Regions from separate parts of the Micromonospora sp. WMMD730 genome, predicted to be linked through region 1. Evidence: riboswitches for the same ligand, from Rfam matches in the RefSeq annotation. Region 1 holds a riboswitch; each other region holds the start of a gene.

Evidence for each region. A riboswitch is a leader RNA that binds a small molecule or an ion and turns the genes downstream of it on or off. The one in region 1 is predicted to bind cobalamin.
Region 2: linked by a shared signal. The riboswitch ahead of bluB (5,6-dimethylbenzimidazole synthase) and the one ahead of metE (5-methyltetrahydropteroyltriglutamate--homocysteine S-methyltransferase) in region 1 are both predicted to bind cobalamin.
Region 3: linked by a shared signal. The riboswitch ahead of ACN265_RS10205 (ribonucleoside-diphosphate reductase subunit alpha) and the one ahead of metE (5-methyltetrahydropteroyltriglutamate--homocysteine S-methyltransferase) in region 1 are both predicted to bind cobalamin.

What each region holds. Positions count from the first base shown of each region.
Region 1 is NZ_JBMHML010000002.1:4,491,119-4,498,035, reverse strand. It holds gene metE (5-methyltetrahydropteroyltriglutamate--homocysteine S-methyltransferase) at 1-1,676, opposite strand, end outside; cobalamin riboswitch at 1,791-2,001, opposite strand; gene ACN265_RS19250 (hypothetical protein) at 2,386-2,646, opposite strand; gene ACN265_RS19245 (superoxide dismutase) at 2,652-3,266, opposite strand; gene ACN265_RS19240 (Fur family transcriptional regulator) at 3,352-3,810, shown strand; gene ACN265_RS19235 (CGNR zinc finger domain-containing protein) at 3,888-4,517, shown strand; gene def (peptide deformylase) at 4,527-5,075, shown strand; partial or broken gene tsaD (tRNA (adenosine(37)-N6)-threonylcarbamoyltransferase complex transferase subunit TsaD) at 5,079-5,855, shown strand; gene ACN265_RS19220 (FG-GAP-like repeat-containing protein) at 6,704-6,917, shown strand, end outside.
Region 2 is NZ_JBMHML010000002.1:2,115,548-2,122,464, forward strand. It holds gene ACN265_RS09480 (AMP-binding protein) at 1-1,656, shown strand, start outside; gene ACN265_RS09485 (hypothetical protein) at 1,653-2,693, shown strand; gene ACN265_RS09490 (hypothetical protein) at 2,690-3,448, shown strand; gene ACN265_RS09495 (phosphotransferase) at 3,525-4,478, opposite strand; cobalamin riboswitch at 4,567-4,764, shown strand; gene bluB (5,6-dimethylbenzimidazole synthase) at 4,802-5,446, shown strand; gene ACN265_RS09505 (hypothetical protein) at 5,520-5,864, shown strand; gene ACN265_RS09510 (GNAT family N-acetyltransferase) at 5,989-6,288, opposite strand; gene ACN265_RS09515 (hypothetical protein) at 6,644-6,917, shown strand, end outside.
Region 3 is NZ_JBMHML010000002.1:2,279,952-2,286,868, reverse strand. It holds gene ACN265_RS10225 (hypothetical protein) at 1-193, shown strand, start outside; gene ACN265_RS10220 (hypothetical protein) at 336-1,055, opposite strand; gene ACN265_RS10215 (oxidoreductase) at 1,111-2,013, opposite strand; gene ACN265_RS10210 (helix-turn-helix transcriptional regulator) at 2,141-3,028, shown strand; cobalamin riboswitch at 3,056-3,269, shown strand; gene ACN265_RS10205 (ribonucleoside-diphosphate reductase subunit alpha) at 3,391-5,766, shown strand; gene ACN265_RS10200 (ribonucleotide-diphosphate reductase subunit beta) at 5,820-6,797, shown strand; gene ACN265_RS10195 (PIG-L family deacetylase) at 6,862-6,917, opposite strand, start outside.

The DNA of each region.
Region 1 (6,917 bases):
TCGGTCCGGACGAACGACCAGGCCAGGATAGTGACCGGCCCGGTGAGCATGCCCTTGACCGGACGGTCGGTCAGCGACTGGGCATAGGTGGACCACGCGACGGTCATCGGTGCCCGGCGGGCCACGTCACCGTGGATGATCGGCGGTCGGACACAACGGGACCCGTAGGACTGCACCCAGCCGTGGGCGGTGGCGGCGAAACCGTCGAGTTGTTCGCCGAAGTACTGGACCATGTCGTTGCGTTCCGGCTCACCGTGCACCAGCACATCCAGACCCAGCCGCTCCTGCAACCGGATGACCTGCTCCACCTCGGCGCGCATCCGCTGCGTGTAGCCGGCGTCGTCGAGGGTGCCGGCGCGGTGCGCGGCACGGGCCCGGCGCAGCTCGGCGGTCTGCGGGAACGAACCGATCGTGGTGGTCGGCAGGTCCGGCAGCCCCAGCCGTTCCTGCTGGCGGGCGGCCCGCTCGGCGTAGTCGCCACGGTGCCGGTCGGCAGGGCGCAGCGCAGCCAACCGCCCACGCACGTCATCGTGCCGCCACGCCGACGGGACGGGCGGCAGCGGGGCGGGCAGGCTGGTGGTGCCGTCGCGCAGCGCACGCCCGAGCAGGACCACCTCGTCGACCTTCTGCCGGGCGAACGCGAGCCGCGCGGACAACTCCGGGTCGAGGGAGGTCTCGGCCGACAGGTCGACCGGCACGTGCAGCAGCGAACAGGACGTGGACACCGCCACGTGGTCGGCCAGCCCGGCGACCGTGGCACCGGCGGCGACGGCCGCCCGCAGATCCGTGCGCCAGATGTTGCGCCCGTCGACCAGGCCGGCGACGACGGTCTTGCCGCGCAGGGGACCGGCGGCGGCGAGCCGGCGCAGATTGCCCGGGCCGGCGACCAGATCCAGGCCGACCGCCTCGACCGACGTGTCCAGCAGCGCCGGCAGGGCGTCGCCGAGGTCACCGAAGTAGGTCGCGACGAAGATCCGGGGACGACGGGGCAGCGCACCGAGACGTTGGTAGGCGTGCCGCAGGCCGTCGATCTCAGCCGCGGTGCGGTCCGCGACGTAGGCGGGTTCGTCCAGTTGGACCCAGGCCACGCCCGCGTCGGCCAGGGCGGTGAGGATCCGGGCGTACGTGTCGACCAGGTCGTCGAGCCGGGCGAACGGATCGTCACCCTTGGCCAGCAACAGGAAGGTGGCCGGACCCACCAGCACCGGTCGGGTGGCGATGCCCAGGTCACGCGCCTGCGCGTACTCGCTCAGCGCCTTCGCCGGGTCCGCCGCGAACACGGTGTCGGGGTCGATCTCCGGCACCAGGTAGTGGTAGTTGGTGTCGAACCACTTGGTGAGTTCCAGCGCGGGCGCGGCATCGACGCCACGGGCCATGGCGAAGTAGGTGTCGAGTCGACCGAGGCCGAGCCGGGCGAACCGGCGGGGGACCGCCCCCACCGCGACGGCGGTGTCGAGCACGTGGTCGTAGTAGGAGAACGTGTTGGACGGGATCGCATCGAGGCGGGCGTCGCGCAGCGTCCGCCACACCTCGGCACGCAGCCCGACGGCCACGGCTTCCAACTCGGTGGCGTCCAGCGTGCCGGCCCAGTACGCCTCGACGGCCTTCTTCCACTCGCGGTGGGCGCCGATACGGGGATAGCCGAGCACGGTGCTCTGCCCGAATGAGGTGGTCACAGGTGGTCCTTCCCTCGCGGTGTCCGACGACCACCGAGAGGAAGCGCGGATACGCCACGGCGTAACCGGCATTCCGCCCTGGCCCTCCCGAGAGGCCGCCGACGGCGCGCACCGGCGGCACGCGCAGCGCTGGCAGGTCTTCGGACTCGTGGGCGTCGTACTCAGACCTACTGGCCGTCGCTTCCCAGACCCTGCGGTCCAGTGCTTCATTGACGGCGGTCGTTCCCACTCACCGCTGCGGGGCAGTCCCGGTCTCACACCGGGTTCCCTCTTACGACGCCCCACCCGAAAACGGGGGAGGCGAACCAGCACCGCCCGCGATCCTACGCCCCACCGACTCCTGCTGCAGGCGGCGTCCGAGGCGCGGGACAGGATTCGCGGTACTCGGTCATGGGTGGCCAGCCGCCTCAGCCGTCTGTGCGGCCTCAGGATCCTCCGCCTCGCGGACCCGAGGCGGGTCACAGCGCGATGGTCGCCGAGCCGCCAGCGTTTTCACCACCGGTGTGGGCGTCGCACCTTGCATCCGTCTCGCTGCCTTCGCTCGCCCATCATGGCCACCAGGATGCACCCGCTCGGTTGCCCGTGGTGCGGCGCGGTGAGCGAGCCGCTGGGGGTGACAGCGGGCAGGGGGCCGCGCGAGCTCGGGTTCCGGTCGGTGCCGTCGGCACGTCTGGTGGTGCCGACGGCACCGACCGGATGACCACCGCCGTCAGCTGTCGGGCGGGGTGGCGGTGACGGCGACGAGCAGGGACAGTTCCCGCACGAGATCGTCCATGGACTGGCCGCTCTGCGCGCGGAGCAGTCCGAGGCTCAGGTCTGCCAGGAGGTAGAAGCCGAGGCTCTTGGCCTGCTCGGAACCGAACGCGGCGAGTAGCTCCTCGGCGCCGCCGAGGTCACCGCGGTGCTTGGCCGCGATGACCCCGGCGGCGCGTTGGACCAGTTCGGCCGCTGCCGGGGTGGGGCTGGTCACGCCGATCAGATCTTTGGCGTGGTGGCGCGGGCGGCGTCGAAGCGGGCGATCACGTCCGACCAGTTGACCAGGTTCCACAGCCGGTCGACGTAGTCCGGCCGGACGTTTTTGTACTGCAGGTAGTAGGCGTGCTCCCAGGCGTCGAAGACCAGCAGCGGAATGGAGCCCTGGCCGACGTTGCCGTGGTGGTCGTAGACCTGCTCGACGATCAGCCGCTGTCCGAGCGGTTCCCAGGCCAGCACGCCCCATCCGGAGCCCTGCACGCCCTTGGTGGCGGCGGACAGCTGCCCGGCGAACGCGTCGAACGTGCCGAAGTGCTCCTCGATCGCGGCGGCGAGCTCGCCGTCGGGACGGTCACCGCCGTGCGGGGAGAGGTTGCCCCAGAAGATCGTGTGCAGCACGTGCCCGGACAGGTTGAACGCGAACGTCTTCTCCAAACCGACAAGCGTGGAGAAGTCCCCCTTCGCCCGGGCCTCGGCGAGCTGCTCCAGGCCGTCGTTGGCGCCCTTGACGTAGGTGGCGTGGTGCTTGTCGTGATGCAGCTCCAGGATCTGCCCCGACATGGCCGGCTCCAGGGCGCCGTAGTCGTAGGGCAGATCGGGCAGGGTGTAAACCGCCATCAGAACTCCTCGGGGTTGCTGCCAAGTTGATGCTCTTGCCACTATTTTGCAATAGAACCGAGGATCGTGCGGGGAGGAGCGGCGGTTGACCACATCGGAGACCGAGCGGGTGAACGCCGCGGTGCAGCGATTACGCCGAGCTGGCCTGCGTAACACCGCAGCCCGGCGCGGAGTACTCGACCAACTCGCCCATGCCGTAGGCGGCCGCGGGCATCTCACCGTGAACGAGCTGTATCGAGCCCTCCTCGCCCGTGGTGTGGCCGTGGAACTGTCAACGGTGCATCGGGTGCTGCGGCAACTGGTCGAGCTGGGCATCGCCCACACCGTGCCGGTCGGCAGGACGACGACCTTCGGGCTCGCCGACGACGCCCATCACCACGCCGTCTGCGGCACCTGCGGCGACATGCGGCAGTTGCCGGCCGAGGCCGTCGCGGCGAGCGTGGCCGCCGCCCGCGCGGTCGGGATCGACACAGAACTATCCGGCCAGGCCGGCGGTGTCGTGGTCTACGGGCGGTGTGCGCGGTGCCTAACAGCGGCCGGCTGAGGACCGCACCCGCCGGTACGCCCCCCTCCCCGGTGTCGGTCGGACCCGAGCATCCGGCACGCGCTCACCGCACCGGCGTGGGCAACCGCGGCGGCCTGACCGACAGCTACTCGCTGGCCCTCCGCGCAACAGCACTTGCCAACACACAACTCGAAGACCGCACGGACGCACAGGCACTGCTGGCGGGCCAGCCTCTGCTCCGCGACGTCGTCACGGAAGCCGACCTGCACACACTGCGAGTGGCGGGGCACCGACTGCGCGAGGTGTTCCAGACCGTGGCAGCCGGCCATGAGCAGGAGGCGATCGACCGGCTCAACGGCCTGCTGACCCGTCATCGGGTCCGGCTGATGATCTCCGGTACCTGCGCGGTCGACTGGCATATCCATGTCGCCGCGTCCGGCACCCCTGCAGCCGAGTACCTTGCCGCCGCCCTGTGGGGATTCACTGTGTGGCTGTGTGAACGGGGCATCAACCGGCTGGGCGTCTGCGCGGAACCCCGATGCCACAGCGTGTTCCTCGACGACAGCAGCAACCGATGCCGCCGGTTCTGCTCCGAGCGGTGCGCCACCCGCAACCACGTCCGGGCCCACCGCGCCAGACGCCGCGCCACCCACCCTCCGACCGTCGCCCGACCAGACCCCGTGCACAGCCAACAGGATCACCCAGCAGGAGAACCCATACTGCCAAGAGTTGGCAATTGCCTATGATAGGCAACTGTGCAGACCTCGACCGGCACTCCGCGCCCGATCACCCGTTACGGCACCCCTGTGCTGCATCGCCGCTGTGTCGAGGTGACCGACTTCGACGACGCCCTCGCCCAGCTCGTCGCCGACATGTTCGCCAGCATGTACGCCGCCCACGGCGTCGGTCTGGCCGCCAACCAGATCGGTGTGGACGCGCGGATCTTCGTCGTCGACTGCCCCGACGCCACCGGTACCCACACCGTCGCCGCCGTCATCAACCCGGTTCTGCACCTACCGGAGCAACGCGAGTTGGTGACCGACTCCGAGGGCTGCCTTTCCGTGCCCGGCCAACACGCCGACCTGGCCCGCTGCGCCACCGCCACCGTGACCGGCTTCGACGTCCAAGGCCAAAAGATCCGGCTGGACGGCACCGGCACCCTCGCCCGCTGCTTCCAACACGAGGTCGACCACCTCGACGGCCTCGCCTACGTCGACCGGCTTCCCACCAAACTCCGCAAACAGATCCTCGCCGCCAGCGCCGAACACCCCGGCGTCGGCGCCGGCACGGCGCAGGACGCCTGACCGATGCCGGTCGTCCTCGGCATCGAAACCTCCTGCGACGAGACCGGCGTCGGCATCGTCGCCGACGGCGTCCTGCTCGGCGACGCCCTCGCCACCAGCATGGACGAACACGCCCGCTTCGGCGGCGTCGTACCCGAAATTGCCGCCCGTGCCCACCTGCACGCCGTCACCCCCATGGTCCGGCACGCCCTCGACCGCGCCGGGATCAGCTTCGGCGACATCGACGCCGTCGCCGCCACCGCAGGCCCCGGCCTCGCCACCGCCGTGCAGGTAGGCCTCGCTGCAGGCAAGGCATACGCCCTCAGCCTCGGCGTACCCCTCTACGGCGTTCACCACCTCGCCGGCCACGCCGCCGTCGACACCCTCGAACACGGGCCCCTACCCCGCCGCTGCGTCGCACTCATCGTCTCCGGCGGACACACCTCACTCCTCCTACTCGGCGACCTCGCCCGCGACCCCGTCATCCACCTTGGTGACACCGTCGACGACGCCGCCGGCGAAGCCTTCGACAAAGTCGCCCGCCTCCTCGGACTGCCCTACCCCGGCGGACCCGCCATCGACCGCGTCGCCCGCGACGGCAACCCCGACGCCATCACCTTCCCCCGCCCCATGACCAGCCCCCACGACCCGCCCTACCAATTCTCCTTCTCCGGCCTCAAAACCGCCGTCGCCCGCTGGATCGAGAAGCACGCCGACCAGCCCGTACCCGTGGCCGACGTGGCCGCCTCCTTCCAGGAGGCCGCCGCGGACACCCTGTCGAAGCTGCCGACGAGGTGTCGGATGTGTCCTCGGTGAGGCGGCGGGGAGCGGGTGGTTGGGCTGCCGTTGCCGTGGCGCGTTGGGCGAGGGCGGTGGCGCGTCGGGCGTTGACCTCGGCGATCCAGGCGGCGACGGTGGCGGGGTCGCCTCCGGCGTCGGCGATGGCGTGGTGCTGGGCGAGTTTGGCGTCGCAGGCGGCAATGGTCTTGTTCGCGGCAGTGATCTCTGGAGCGACGTTGCTGGTTCCGGTGTGGGGTTGAGCGGCGTGAATTCGGTGGATCGTGTCGGTGAGCCGGTGCGGGGCGACTGCTTTGAGGAGCCAGTTGTCGAGTGCGGGTTCGTTGGGGTAGCGACACCGGTAGTAGGCGCTCTCGTGCGCCTGGTGGCTTTGCATCTTGCGTCCGCACAGCCGCAGAGCATGAGTCCGCGGAGGATGTAGGGGCGGCGGACCCTTCACTGTCGGGTGCCGGTGCGGCCTCGGCCGCTGGCGGCCATGGTCTGTTGGACCAGTTCGAAGTCGTTGACGGTGACGAGCGGTGGGTGGTCAATGGCGTCGGACCCATACCCAGGAGGCTTTGTCGTTCCAGGGGTCTGCTGCACCACCCTGTTCAGGTTGACACACTCACCCCGCCTCGCCCGGTCCCGGCGACGGGATCGGCGGACGTCCCGGTCGCCGTGGCCCGCTTCAGCCGCTGAGCCGGCCCTTGCCGGTCGGTCTGACCATGCGATGAGCGCTACACTCTCCGGCGGCAGTGAACCCTGCCGGTCACTCCGCCTGTCTTACCGCTGACGACGCGGGAGCGCCGACCGGGTGGCCGTCCGTGATCGGCCCGGCAGGCGGAGGCCTTATGTCGTCGTCCCACCATCCATTGAGGCCGGTCCGAACCGGCCGGCTGTACGGGGCGTCCCGTCGCAGTCTGGCGGCTGGGCTGCTCGCCGCCCTGCTCGCCGGCCTCGTCGTGGCGATCGGCGGTGGCGCGCCGGCACATGCCGTCGACCCCAACGGCCTGTCGCCCTTCGTCAGCTACAACATGCAGGGCAGCGACAACGGCATCCGGTGGGGCCACCAGGTCGCTGACATGG
Region 2 (6,917 bases), 2.4 Mb from region 1:
GACGCCGGTTGGGCCCGGCACGACTTCCCCTCGCTCGCCGCCGCCGCACTGGACGTGGCCGGACTGCTGCGCGGCACGGGACTGCGCCGGGGTGAGGTGGTCTCGCTCCTGCTGGTGTCACCGGAGACGTTCCTGGCCGGCTTCTTCGGAACGCTGGCGGCCGGCGGGGTGGTCAACCCGATGCCGCCGCCCGCCGGGCTCGGCGCGGGTGCGGCGTACCCGGAGCAGTTGACCCACCTGATGCGGGTCGCCGGCACCCGTACCGTGCTCGTCGACCCGCACCTGGCCGGGACCGCCCGCAGCGCCGCAGCCGCCGCCGGTCTGGCGGTGACCGTGCTGACCGTCGCGGGCCCGGACCAGCCGGGCGACGCGGGGCCGGGCCAGCCCGTCGCGCCTGCCGCCGACGATCGGCGGCCGCCGGCTGGGGGCGAGGTGGCGCTGGTCCAGTTCACCTCCGGATCGTCGGGCCACCCCCGGGCGGTCGCCCTCCGCGCCGACAACCTCCTGGCCAACGTCACCGCCATCCGCCGCTGGCTCGACATGGGTGCAGCCGACGTGACCGCCACCTGGCTGCCGACCTACCACGACATGGGGCTGATCGGCTGCACCCTCGCTCCGGTGCTCAACCAGAGCGACATTCTCGCCATGCGGCCGGACCAGTTCATCCGCTCACCCCGACGCTGGCTGTCCTGCTTCGGCGAGCAGGGTGCGACGCTGACCGCCGCACCCACCTTCGGCTACGCCTACGCCGCCCGGCGGATCGGCCCGGACGAGCTGACCGGGATGGACTTCAGCGGCTGGCGGGCCGCGATCGTCGGAGCCGAACGGGTCAGCCGGCGCACCCTGGAGTCGTTCGCGGCGCTGCTCGGCCCGTACGGGTTCCGCACCCGCACCTTCCTCCCCGCGTACGGGCTGGCCGAGAACACCCTCGTGGCGACCGGCCTGCACCTGGCCCCACCACCGGTGGCGCTCCGGTTCGCCGGCGAGCTGCGCCCCGGGGAGCCGGTCGAGGTGACCGCCGTCGAGGAGGTCGGGACGGACCCGTCGGCCGACGACGACTGGTTGGTCGGCTGCGGCGATGCCCGCGACGGTGTCGCGGTGACCGTCGTCGACGACGAGGGCCGACCGCTGCCGCCCGACGTCGTCGGGGAGATCGCACTGACCGGCCGGTCGGTGGCCGCCGGATACCACGGGCCCGCCGCACCCGACGCCGCCTTCGCTGAGGGCCGGCTGCGCACCGGCGACCACGGCTTCCTCCACGACGGCCAACTGTTCGTCCTCGGCCGGGCCGGCGACAGCCTCAAGGTACGCGGACGCAACCTCTACGCGGAGGACCTGGAGGCCCGTCTCGCCGGCGTCGACGGCCTCTCCCCGGAACGGGTCGTGGTCCTGGCCGGGTCCGCCGGCCACACACCCGTACTGCATGCGCTGATCCGGCAGCGGCCGGGTCCGTGGGCCGCGGAGGTGGCGCGGATACTCGGCCGGGAGGGCGGCCCCGGCGTACGGATCCGGGTGCTCAGCGTGCCCGCGCCCGCGGTGGCGCGTACCACCAGCGGCAAACCACGACGGCGGCCCATGTTCCGGGCCGCCACGGACGGCTCCCTCCCCGGCGAGGTGCTCTACGACTCCGCCGAGCCCGCAGCGTGGCCGCGATGAGCGCCGTCACCGCGGCGCAGACCGACAGGTGGCTCGCCGCGCTGCGCCGGATCACCCTCGTCCCGCCGGCCCACCGCGAGGCCACCGTCGACCGGGCGGGCGCGCTGGGGCTGCTACGCTGCCCCGCCGAGACGCTGGAGCTACTGGTCGAGGCCGGGCTGCCGGTCACCGGCGCGGGCGACGAACGGCGATTCTGCCACTACGACCTCATCAATCTGGGTCTCTACTCGGGCACCGGGAACAGCCTGCCGGAGATCGGCTGGGAGTTCGCGTTCCGGTTCTCCCTGAAGCCCGCCGCCACCTGGACGGAACCGAGATCCTGGCGGATGACCGCGACGCTGCGGTGTCCGGACGGCGGATGCGGCACCGACCCCGGCTGGCTGCTGCACCGACCGGTGCCGGAGCTGACCGGTGGTGCGGCCTCCGGCTGGACCAGCGCCGCCGGTCCGGTGACCGTGACCGACGACGAGGTGCGGCTGCCGGCCGTACCCGACCTGGCCGCCGTCGAACTGGACCTGGTCACCGCGGGCCGGGCGGACCGGATCGTCTCCCCCCGGCTGGCCCGGCTCTTCGCCGGCATCCGGCACGGCGGGCCGCGTTTCCAGATGCTGCCGTCGAGTTGGCAGGTCGACCCGGACGACACCCTCGCCAACGGGGTGGTCAACTGCGTCTCCGCCAGCCTGTATCTCGAACGGGAGTGCCGGGCGATGGGGTACGAGGCGTACGCCCGAGGGGGTTGGCTGATCGGCATGATGGACCTCGACCACGCCTGGCTGGAGGTGCGCGACGACGACGGCCGGATCAAGGCGGTGGACCCGGTGATGGCGCTGCTGGCCCGGCTGCTTCCCGGCGACCGGACCGCCTTCGAGGAGTTCTGCATCGGCTCCAGCCTCAACCGGGTGTTGCCCTGCGCGTGCCGGGCGGAGGGTCCGATGGCGGTACACCACTGCGGGGGCCAAACCCGTCCGCTCACGGTGGGCACCACCATCAAACCGCTGCGGCCCGGCCGACCCCGGGCTGATGGACCACTGCCGTGACCGTCGGGTCCAGGGTGTACCGCACGGGCACCGAGGCCCGCTATCCGGCCATCACCCAACGGGGCACCCTGAAACCGACCCAGCTGGTGCACCTCCTCGACGAGGTCTCCGCCGGCTGGTGGCGAGAGACGGCCGGACTCGACCGCTGGTCCTACTTCGAACGGCACCGGGTCCGCGCCGTGGTGCGGTACGTGCAGGCGTACACCCCGCCGGTGCGGGTGCTGCCCGGAGCGCCGCTCGACGCCGAACTGGCCGTCACCCTCGGCGTCGACCGGCGTGGCTGGTACGGCGGGCACGACGAGCTGACCCTGCGCGACGCCGACGGCACCGTGGTGGCGGTGTGGACCAGCCGGTGGACCTGGTTGGACGCCGGCGCCGGGGCACGACCCACACCGCGCACCGAGGCGCCCCCGGGCTTCGGCGGCGACTCGCCGCTGCTGCCGGAGCTGCCGCGACGACCCCGCAGCGGCGGAACCGAGACGGCGGCTTTCACCTTCAGCGACCGGGAGACGGATCTGAACGACCACGTCTTCTTCGCGTGCTACCTGGAGCGCGGCGAGAACGCGCTGGCCGACGCGGGGGTGCCGCCCGGCCGCACCGACACCAGCCGGTGCTGGTACCTGCGACCGGCGCAGGCCGGTCAGTCGATCACACCGGCGGTCACCGAGACCGCCCATGGGCACGTCGTCGAGCTGCGCTTCGGCGCGGGCGGCTTCCCGGCGGCGGTCTGCGAGTACGCCAGCATCGAGCGGTGACCGACCCGAGCCGGGGGAGGCCGGTCGGGATCGGACCGATGTCAGCCGCTCACCGCCGCCGGGATCGCCGCCGCGCTCACTCGCGGAACGCCTCGGTCGCGGCGGTCCGCCGGTTCCACATCGCGACGGCCACCGGATCGCCCCAGCGCACGCAGAAGTCACGACACCGCAGGCACATCCGGACCATGGCCGCCTGCCGCTCGCCCCAGCCCGGACGCTCGCCGTAGCCGGTGAAGAGGTGATCGAGGTGATCGACCGCCAGGGGATGGTGCATCCGTACGATCCACTCGGTCCACGCGAGGTCCTCGACCGCCGGGCCGAGATGGCACAGCTCCCAGTCGATGACCGCCAGCACCTCGTCGACCGCCTCGTTCACCAGGATGTTCTGCGGGCCGAAGTCGCCGTGCACGATCACCTCGCCGGTGCCGGGAAGACCCGGCACCGTCGCGGGGTCGACGTCGGACAGCCGTCGCCGGGCCTGGCCGCACAGCCGCAGGACTGCAGCGGCGTGACCACCGTCCAGGGCGTCCTGCGCATGCCAACCGGCGACCTCCGCGACGGCAAGCTCGCCGTCGGGGGCCGCCCGGACCTCCGGGACGGGAAAGCTGCCGGCCAGCCCGGACAGTGCGGCCCGCTCGACCGTGAAGCGCTGTCCGGCATCGGGCCCCAGGTAGGACTTGCGCACCGTGCCGGCCACCCGGCTGGTCGCGTTGGTGTATCCGTGCGGCAGCCTCAGCTCCTCGTCGCCGGCCGTCTCGGTCATGCCGTTCTCCCTCTCCGTCGTTCGACGCGCCCGGACCGGACGGACCTCGCCGGCACCGGCTCGTACGGTCGCCGCGCCGCCGTCGCGGACCACGACATCACGTCCCGAAGCCACGGTCTCGAACACCGTGTCGCTGCGCAACGGGTCCGGCACCTCGACCCCGACGTGCTCCTCCCGCCGCACGGGAGTCCAGCGACCGAAGCGCGCCTCGTCGTAGGCCTGGCAGCCGGCCACCTCGGCGAGGACGTCGCACACCCCGGCGTCCACGTGGACGCCGGAACACGGGGACCCGCTGCGTGTGCTGTCGGGTCGGGCCGTGGCCGGCCGGCGTCGGTGGTGCGGGTTAGCATCGGCGACGGCATGATCGTGCGAGGTGCCCCGCGCATGCGGGGAGAATCGGGAAGCCGGTGTGATTCCGGCACGGGCCCGCCGCGGTGACCGGGGAGCGACCGTCCAGGCGCGAGGAGCGCAGCCACTGGCCCAAGGGCTGGGAAGGCGGACGGGTAGGCGTTGATCCGGGAGTCCGAAGACCGGCCTCGCGTCGAGCGCCCACCCGTCGGGGGTGGGCCGAGCGCAGCGGGAGCCTGCCTGTGGAACTCTACGACGCCATCCACCGCCGCCGGGACGTCCGGGCCGAGTTCACCGGGGAGCCGGTGCCGGCCGACACCCTGCACCGGATTCTCGACGCCGCGCACGCCGCGCCCAGCGTCGGCAACTCGCAGCCGTGGGATTTCGTCCTGGTCCGGGACCCGGCCGTCCGTCGCCGGTTCCATCGGCACGTGCAGGCCGAGCGGGCGACGTTCGCCGCCACTCTGGACGGTGCGGCGGCCGAGCGGTTCGCGCGTATCAAGATCGACGGGGTGCTGGAGTCGACGCTGTCGGTGGTCGTCACCTACGACCCGCAGCGCGGCGGCCCGGCGGTGCTCGGGCGGCACGCCATCGCCGACGCGGGCCTCTACTCGGTCTGCCTGGCCATCCAGAACCTCTGGCTCGCCGCCACCGCCGAAGGGCTGGGCGTCGGGTGGGTGTCCTTCTACCGGGAGCCGTTCCTGGCCGAGCTGCTGGGTGTGCCGGCCGGCATCCGGCCGGTGGCCTGGCTCTGCGTCGGGCCGGTCACCCACCTGGAGGCCGTGCCCGATCTGGAGCGGCACGGGTGGCGGCGGCGCAGGCCCCTCACCGAGGCGATCCACCACGACCGGTGGCTACGGCGGGGGACCGACCAACCGAACAGCTAATTCGGGTACGTCGATGCGACAGCTAGGCTGGCGTCGCACTGAGTCATCGCTCGGCTACGTTGGGAGGAGTTTCATGCGTACCACCGTCAAGGTGTTGGCGGCGTCCGCGCTCGCCGCCCTGAGCCTCGCCGCCGCCGGCGCCACGCCGGCTCTCGCCGCCGCCCCGGCTCCCTTCTGCGAGTCCGGCGCGTCGCAGTTCTACTGCGACGCCAGCAGCACCGGCACGACGACCTGGAGCATCACCTGGTACTCCGGCAGTGTCGGCACCTTCACGACCGCCGGGCCGACTCTCTTCGCCACCTGCCCGGCCAGCAACCTCGGCCACCCCGTGCGGGCCAGCTACAGCTACGTCGACGGCGGCACCACCCAGTACAGCGGCACCACCCAGTTCATCTGCCGCAGCGGCTCCTGGCAGTAGGGCCGTCCGGCGTCCGGCGTACGCGCGGGTGACGCGCGTACGCCGGACGGGCTCTGGTGTGACCACCACCCGGGCGTCGACGCCGGACTTTCCGGGACCACCGGCACCGACGACCGGACGCCGGTCACGTCGTGGTGATGGCCGCAGCTCGTGAGTAGCTGTACAGGATGTATCCCCGGTAGACGGCGGCGTGGAACAGGTAATGCGCGATGCCCACCATCTCACCGTCGCGCCGTGCGCAGATGCCCCGGATCTGTTCGCCGTCCACCAGGCGCTGCCACGTGCGTTCGTAGCCCTCGTCGTCGACCTCGGTCGCGGGTCGATCCGGCCGGCCCGCCCAGTGCGCGGGGAAACGCCGGGTCAAACCCTCCCACTCTTCGCGGTCACGTCCAGTCAACGAGTCGATGCTCACCACGGCCGTCATCCTCGCATCACCTCCCGCACTGCGGAGGGCGTCGGACGCGGTGTCCGGCGGACCGGACGCCACCTCGGTGCACCAACACTGCCGGGTGGGCAGGTATGGGTTTGTATGGGGATCCCCCGCACGGCCCGACGTCACGCGACGCTCGTCGGCGAGGCCCGCCCCGAGGGCGGGCGCCGAGCTATTCCACCTGCGGTGGGAGGGAACGATGATGAGATTGCTACCGCGAGGACACCGGTCACCATCCGGGCTGGTGGGCATCACGATCGCGGCGGTACTGCTGGGGATGGGGGTACATGCCAGCGGGGAGGGGAGACCCCCGGCTGCCCAGGGGGATCTTCAGGACTGGCATTCGACGATGGTGAAGGTGCCGCGGCCGTCGGCGCAGGGGTGCTTCACCGCAGCCTATCCCGAACTGGTGTGGCAGAAGACCGGGTGCGTGGCCCCGCCGTCGGCTCCGATGGCCCCGAACCTCGAACAGGCTCCCCGGCGGGACGTCGGGGGCGGGATCGGGATCGTGACGGGAAGGCCGACGGGTGCCGGTCCGATCACCCGCGCGTCCGGCAGTTTCGAGAAGGTCAACCAGCAGAACCTGAGCGTGACCAGCGTCCCGACCGACGGGCCGACCATGC
Region 3 (6,917 bases), 2.2 Mb from region 1:
GTCCAGGGGCCAGGGCTACCCCAGCCAGAACATCGACGTCCACTGCGCCACGCTGACCGGCGACCTGTGGTTCTTCGTCCGCAACACCTCCACCGGGATCAACGGGTGGGCCCGCCGGGACGCGCTGCGCTTCTCGCAGACCGTCACCATCGCCGACTGCTCCAACGGGCTCGCCCCGCACCGCGTCGCCTGACCGGGGCTGCCGGCCCGGCCCGGCACGGCGTGCCCCTCGACGTTTCGAGCGGTGCGCAGGTGTGACGGGATCCGGCAGCCCGGGGTGGACGGCAATCGCGTCCACCTCGGGCGGGCCGGCCCCGCAGGTGGACCCGACGGCGTCAGGTCAACAGTGCCGGGCGCAGCTCACCACCCACGTTGATCGTGCCGACGACCCGGTCGCCGGTGAGGTCGAAGACGTCGACCGCCCGGTTGGTACGCATGAGTTCCCGCACCGACGGCGGCAGCGACGGGGGCTCCTTCATCGCCGCCCGGACGTCGCGGGTGGTGGAGATCAGCCGACCGACCAGCGACGCCCCGTCGTGGTCCACCCGCACCCGGCCGTACTCCCAGCCGCAGGTGGTCAGGTCGAGCACCTCGAACAGGCGGGCGAGCAGCGGATGGGGGTCGGTCGCCCGGACGAACTGCGCCGCCCGGGTGCCGACGACCGCGGTGGCGGCGGCGACGTGCACGTAGGGGTGCAGGCCGCCCGGCAGCGCGAACAGCGGCCAGTGCAGCCGTCCACCGGCCTCACGCCACAACGGTCGGTAGTTGCGCCGGTCCACCGGGAACCGGTGCCCGGTACGCCGGTACAGCTCCATCGTCTGGGCCAGCAGGTCCGCGTGGGCCGCGTCGGCGAACTCACCGACGATGCCGGCCGCCACCGCCAGGCCGTCGCCGTCGTCGAGCAGCCCGACCATCGCCGCCACCTGCTCGGCAGGTCGGACGGCCAGGTGGGCGCCGAAGCGCTGCCGTACCTCGGCCGACAGCGCCGCCTGCCGGACCGGATCCTCCTGGACCTGCCGGCCCCCGCCGCCCAGCACCCGCCCGAGCCATCCCATGTCGCCTCGTCTCCGCCGCCCTCACCGACCGCAGCCATGCTAGTGCGGCCCGCCGTCAGAGACAGCGCACGCCGGTCAGTTCCTCGGCGGCCGTCCACAGCCGCCGGCCGACGGCGGGATCGGTGGCCTCCCGGCTGGCCCGCACCTCGGTGACCGGCCCCCGGGTCTGGAAGAACCGGGCCGGGCCGAAGAACTGGCCGCCGTGGACCTGCGGGTCGGTGGCGGCCCGCAGTTGGGGCAGCGCGCCCTGCTCGACCGGTTGGGTGGCCAGCAGGCCGAGCCGGGCGATCATCCGGCCGCGCCGACCCTGGTGGGACCAGGCCCGGGGAGTCAGGTTGGTGCGGGTGACACCGGGATGGGCCAGCACGCTGAGCACCGGCGATCCGGTGGCACGCAGCCGGCGGTCCAGTTCGATGCCGAAGACGGTGGTGGCGAGCTTGGACCTGCCGTACGCGGTGGAGCCCCGGTAGACGCGCTCGCCCATCAGGTCGGCGAAGTCCAGGTGTGCGTTGCGGTGGGTGATCGAGCTGAGGCTGACCACCCGGGCCGCCCGCGCCGCGGCCAGGTTGCCCAGCAGCAGACCGGTCAGCGCGAAGTGGCCCAGCAGGTTGGTGGCGAGGTGCAGCTCGTGGCCGTCCACGCTGGTGCGGCGCGGGCCGAGCAGCACCGCGCCGGCGTTGTTGACCAGCAGGTCGAGCACCGGACGGTCGGCGGCCAGGGCCGCCGCGAACTCCCGTACCGAGGCCAGGGAGGCGAGGTCCAGCTCGCGTACCTCGACGTCGCCGCCCATGCTGTGGGCGGCCCGCCGGCCGGCGGCGGTGTCGCGCACGGCGAGCACGACCCGGGCGCCCCGCCGGGCCAGTGCGGTGGCGGTGACCAGGCCGAGGCCGGAGTTCGCGCCGGTCACGACGGCGGTGCGGCCGTGCTGGTCGGGGATGTGGTCGGCGGTCCAGGTCATCTGCTGCTCCCTGACGGTCGGATCGGACCACCGACGCTAGGGCCCGACCGGGCGGGGCCGGTCGCACCCGGTTGCCTAGGTCCCGCAGACCTACCCACGCCGGTCCGGGCCGCGCCACACTGGCGACATGACCCGTCCGTACGCCCGTGAACTCGGTGACTTCCTGCGTGCCCGGCGCGCCCGGTTGCACCCCCGTGACGTCGGCCTGGAGCCGGGCGGGCGACGCCGGGTCACCGGGCTGCGCCGCGAGGAGCTGGCGCTGCTGGCCGGGTTGAGCACCGACTACTACCAGCGGATGGAGCAGGGCCGGGAGGTGCGCCCGTCCGACGACGTGCTGGACGGGCTCGCCGCCGCGCTCGGCCTCGACGACGCGGAACGCCGGCACCTGTTCACCCTGGCCCGCGCCGCCCGCCGGCCGACGCCCGCCCGGGTCGACCACGGTCCGGAGCGGGTGCCGGAGAGCACCAGGCGGCTGCTGCGGGTGCTGGACACCCCGGCGGTGGTGCTCGGCCGGCACCTGGACCTGCTCGCCTGGAACGCGTGGGCGGTGGCGCTGCTCGGCGATCCGGCGGACCACCCGCCGGACCGGCTCAACATGCTGCTGCTGATGTTCGACGAGGCGGCGACCCCGGTGCGGCGCTGCGCGTCCTGGGAGCAGCAGGCCATGGACTACATCGGCATGATGCGCGCCGCCGTGGCCACGGACCCCACCCACCCCCGGGCCACCGCCGTCGTCGGTGAGCTGAGCATCCGCAGCGCCGAGTTCCGGCGGCTGTGGGCCCGGCACGACGTACGCGGGTCGGTCAGCGGCACCAAGACCTTCCAGGTCCCCGAGGTCGGTGACATCGTCCTGGACTGGGACACCTACCCGCTGCCCGGAAACCCCGGCCCGGTCATGCTGGTCTTCACCGCCGAGCCCGGCAGCGCCGACGCCGACGCGCTGCGGCTGCTGGCGTCACTGCGGGCCACCGGGCGGTCGGATGAGAGTTATCCGACACGCCGACGCGACATCTAGTGTTGCCTCTCCCCCATCTACGCCATATATGGTGTGCCACGCAGCTGGTTCGGCCGGGCCCGGTGGTCCGGTCGAGGCAACAGGGAACCCGGTGGAAATCCGGGACTGCCCCGCAGCGGTAAGTGGGAACGACCGCCGTCATCGAGCACTGGACCGCGAGGTCCGGGAAGCGACGGCCAGTAGGCGACCGACCCCGGTCACGCCCACGAGTCCGAAGACCTGCCAGTGCGCCGTGCGCTGCTGCGCGCGGCGGTCGGAGGTCGCGCGGGACGACCGACGCCAGCACCCGGGCCGGCCGCCGTGCCGCGCCCGTCGGCGTCCTCCCGCGTCCCGATGGCCATCGGTGACAGCGAGGAGAGGTCATGACGAGCACAGCGCAGAGCCCACCGTCCGACGTCGACGGCGCGGAGCCACGCCGGCCCGCGATGCGGGTCCGCAAGCGCGACGGCGACACCGAGCCGGTGGACGTCAACCGGATCGTCACGGCCGTCGCCCGGTGGACCACCGACCTGGACGAGGTCGACCCGCTGCGGGTGGCCACCAGGACGATCAGCGGCCTCTACGACGGGGCGACCACGGCCGAGCTGGACAAGCTGTCGATCCAGACGGCGGCGGAGCTGATCGGCACGGAACCGCAGTACTCCCGCCTGGCGGCCCGGCTACTGGCCGCCTACGTGGACGAGGAGGTCCGTGGGCAGGCGGTGACCTCGTTCAGCGAGTCCATCCGGTACGCCCACGGCCTCGGCCTGATCGCCGACGACACCGCCGCGTTCGTGGCCCGGCACGCACGCCAGCTCGACGACGCCGTCGACCCGGCCGGTGACCTGCGGTTCGAGTACTTCGGGCTGCGTACGGTGGCCGACCGTTACCTGCTGCGGCACCCGCAGTCGCGGCTGGTGGTGGAGACCCCGCAGTACTGGCTGCTGCGGGTGGCCTGCGGGCTGTCCACCACGCCCGACGAGGCGGTCGGGTTCTACCGGCTGATGTCGTCGCTGGCCTATCTGCCGAGTTCCCCGACGTTGTTCAACTCGGGCACCCGGCACACCCAGATGTCGTCGTGTTTCCTGGTCGACTCGCCGCGCGACGAACTGGACTCCATCTACGAGCGCTACCACCAGGTGGCGAAGCTGTCGAAGTTCTCCGGCGGCATCGGCATCTCCTGGTCTCGGGTGCGCGGCCGGGGGGCGCTGATCCGGGGCACCAACGGCCGGTCGAACGGGATCGTGCCGTTCCTGAAGACCCTCGACGCCGGAGTGGCGGCGGTCAACCAGGGCGGCCGGCGCAAGGGGGCGGCCTGCGTCTACCTGGAACCCTGGCACCCGGACGTCGAGGAGTTCCTGGAGCTGCGGGACAACACCGGTGAGGAGGCCCGGCGCACCCACAACCTCAACCTGGCCAACTGGATCCCCGACGAGTTCATGCGCCGGGTCGAGGCCGACGGCGACTGGTCGCTGATCGACCCGTCGGACGCCCCGGAGCTGCCCGACCTGTACGGCGAGGAGTTCGACGCCGCGTACCGGGTCGCCGAGAAGAAGGCGGTCCGCACGGTGAAGGCCCGGGACCTGTACGGGCGGATGATGCGCACCCTGGCGCAGACCGGCAACGGGTGGATGACGTTCAAGGACCCGGCGAACCGGCTGTCCAACCAGACCGGCGTGCCGGGCAACACGATCCACCTGTCCAACCTGTGCACCGAGATCCTGGAGGTCAACAGCGACACCGAGACGGCGGTGTGCAACCTCGGCTCGGTCAACCTCGGCGCGCACCTCACCGACGACGGCGTCGACTGGGACAGGCTGCGCGAAACGGTCCGGACGGCGGTGGTGTTCCTGGACCGGGTGATCGACATCAACTACTACCCGGCCGAGCAGGCGGCGGCGTCCAACCCGCGCTGGCGGCCGGTCGGGCTGGGGCTGATGGGGCTGCAGGACGCATTGTTCGCGCTGCGGCTGCCGTTCGACTCGCCCGGGGCCCGGGAGTTGTCCACCCGGGTCCAGGAGGAGATCTTCCTGACCGCCCTGGAGACCTCGACCGGCCTGGCCGAACGGTTCGGCGCGCACCCGGCGTACCCGCAGACCCGGGCGGCCCGGGGTGACCTGCACCCGGACCTGTGGGGGGTCGAGCCCACCCAGACCGCGCGGTGGGCGGCGCTGCGCAGCCGGATCGCCGCGCACGGCCTGCGCAACTCGCTGCTGGTGGCGATCGCCCCGACCGCCACGATCGCGTCGATCGCCGGCTGTTACGAGTGCATCGAGCCGCAGGTGTCCAACCTGTTCAAGCGCGAGACCATGTCCGGGGAGTTCCTGCAGATCAACACCTATCTGGTACGCGAGCTGAAGGCGCGCGGCCTGTGGACGGCGGAGATCCGCGACCAGATCAAGCGGGCCGAGGGTTCGGTGCAGGGCATCGTCGACCTGCCCGCCGAGGTGCGGGAGTTGTTCCGGACCGCGTGGGAGCTGCCGCAGCGGGCGCTGATCGACCTGGCCGCCGCGCGGGCGCCGTACGTCGACCAGTCGCAGTCGCTGAACCTGTTCCTCAGCGCGCCGACCATCGGCAAGCTGTCCTCGATGTACCTGTACGCCTGGAAGTCCGGGCTGAAGACCACCTACTACCTGCGGTCGCGTCCGGCGACCCGGATCCAGCAGGCCACCGTCACCGTCGCCCCGGTCGTGGCGGCCGACGCCGAGGCGCTGGCCTGTTCCCTGGAGAACCCCGAGAGCTGCGAGGCGTGCCAGTGACCACCGTCGACGAAACCCGCACCGCCGGGCGGCAGCTGCTGCTCGACCCCGGCATGGACCTCACCCTGCGGCCGATGCGCTACCCGCACTTCTTCGACCGGTTCAAGGACGCCATCCGCAACACCTGGACGGTGGAGGAGGTCGACCTGCACTCCGACCTGGCCGACCTGGAGCGGCTGTCGCCGGCCGAGCGGCACCTGGTGTCCCGGCTGGTGGCGTTCTTCGCCACCGGTGACACGATCGTCGCCAACAACCTGGTGCTCAACCTCTATCAGCACGTCAACTCTCCCGAAGGCCGGCTCTACCTGTCCCGGCAGCTCTTCGAGGAAGCCGTGCACGTGCAGTTCTACCTGAACCTGCTCGACACGTACGTCCCCGACGAGCAGGAACGGTTCGCCGCGTTCGCCGCCATCGAGAACATCCCGTCGATCCGGCGCAAGGCCGAGTTCTGCTTCCGCTGGATCGACTCGGTCTTCGAGCTGCGGGAGCTGCGTACCCGCGCGGACCGGCGGGCGTTCCTGCTGAACCTGATCTGCTTCGCCGCCTGCATCGAGGGGCTGTTCTTCTACGGCGCGTTCGCCTACGTCTACTTCCTGCGGTCCCGGGGCCTGCTCAACGGGTTGGCGTCGGGCACCAACTGGGTGTTCCGCGACGAGTCGATGCACATGGCGTTCGCCTTCGACGTGGTGGAGACCGCCCGGCGGGAGGAGCCGGACCTGTTCGACGCCGACCTGGAACGTCAGGTGACCGAGATGCTCGCCGAGGCCGTCGAGTGCGAGGTGCAGTTCGCCGAGGACCTGCTCGACCAGGGCGTGTCGGGGCTGTCGCTTGTGGACATGCGGGCCTACCTGGAACACGTCGCCGACCGGCGGCTCGCCCAGCTCGGCATCGCGCCGCGCTACGGCGCGCAGAACCCGTTCGCGTTCATGGATCTACAGGACGTGCAGGAGCTGTCGAACTTCTTCGAGCGTCGGGTGTCGGCCTACCAGGTGGGGGTCAGCGGCAGCGTCACCTTCGACGACGACTTCTGACCGGCGCGGCCGGGGCCCGGTCCGGTGGTCACACACCCCCACCGGACCGGGCCTGGCCGTCCGCTCAGGGGCCGGCGTTGCCGAACACCTCGATTTCGGCGAGGCCGACGTTGACGGTGC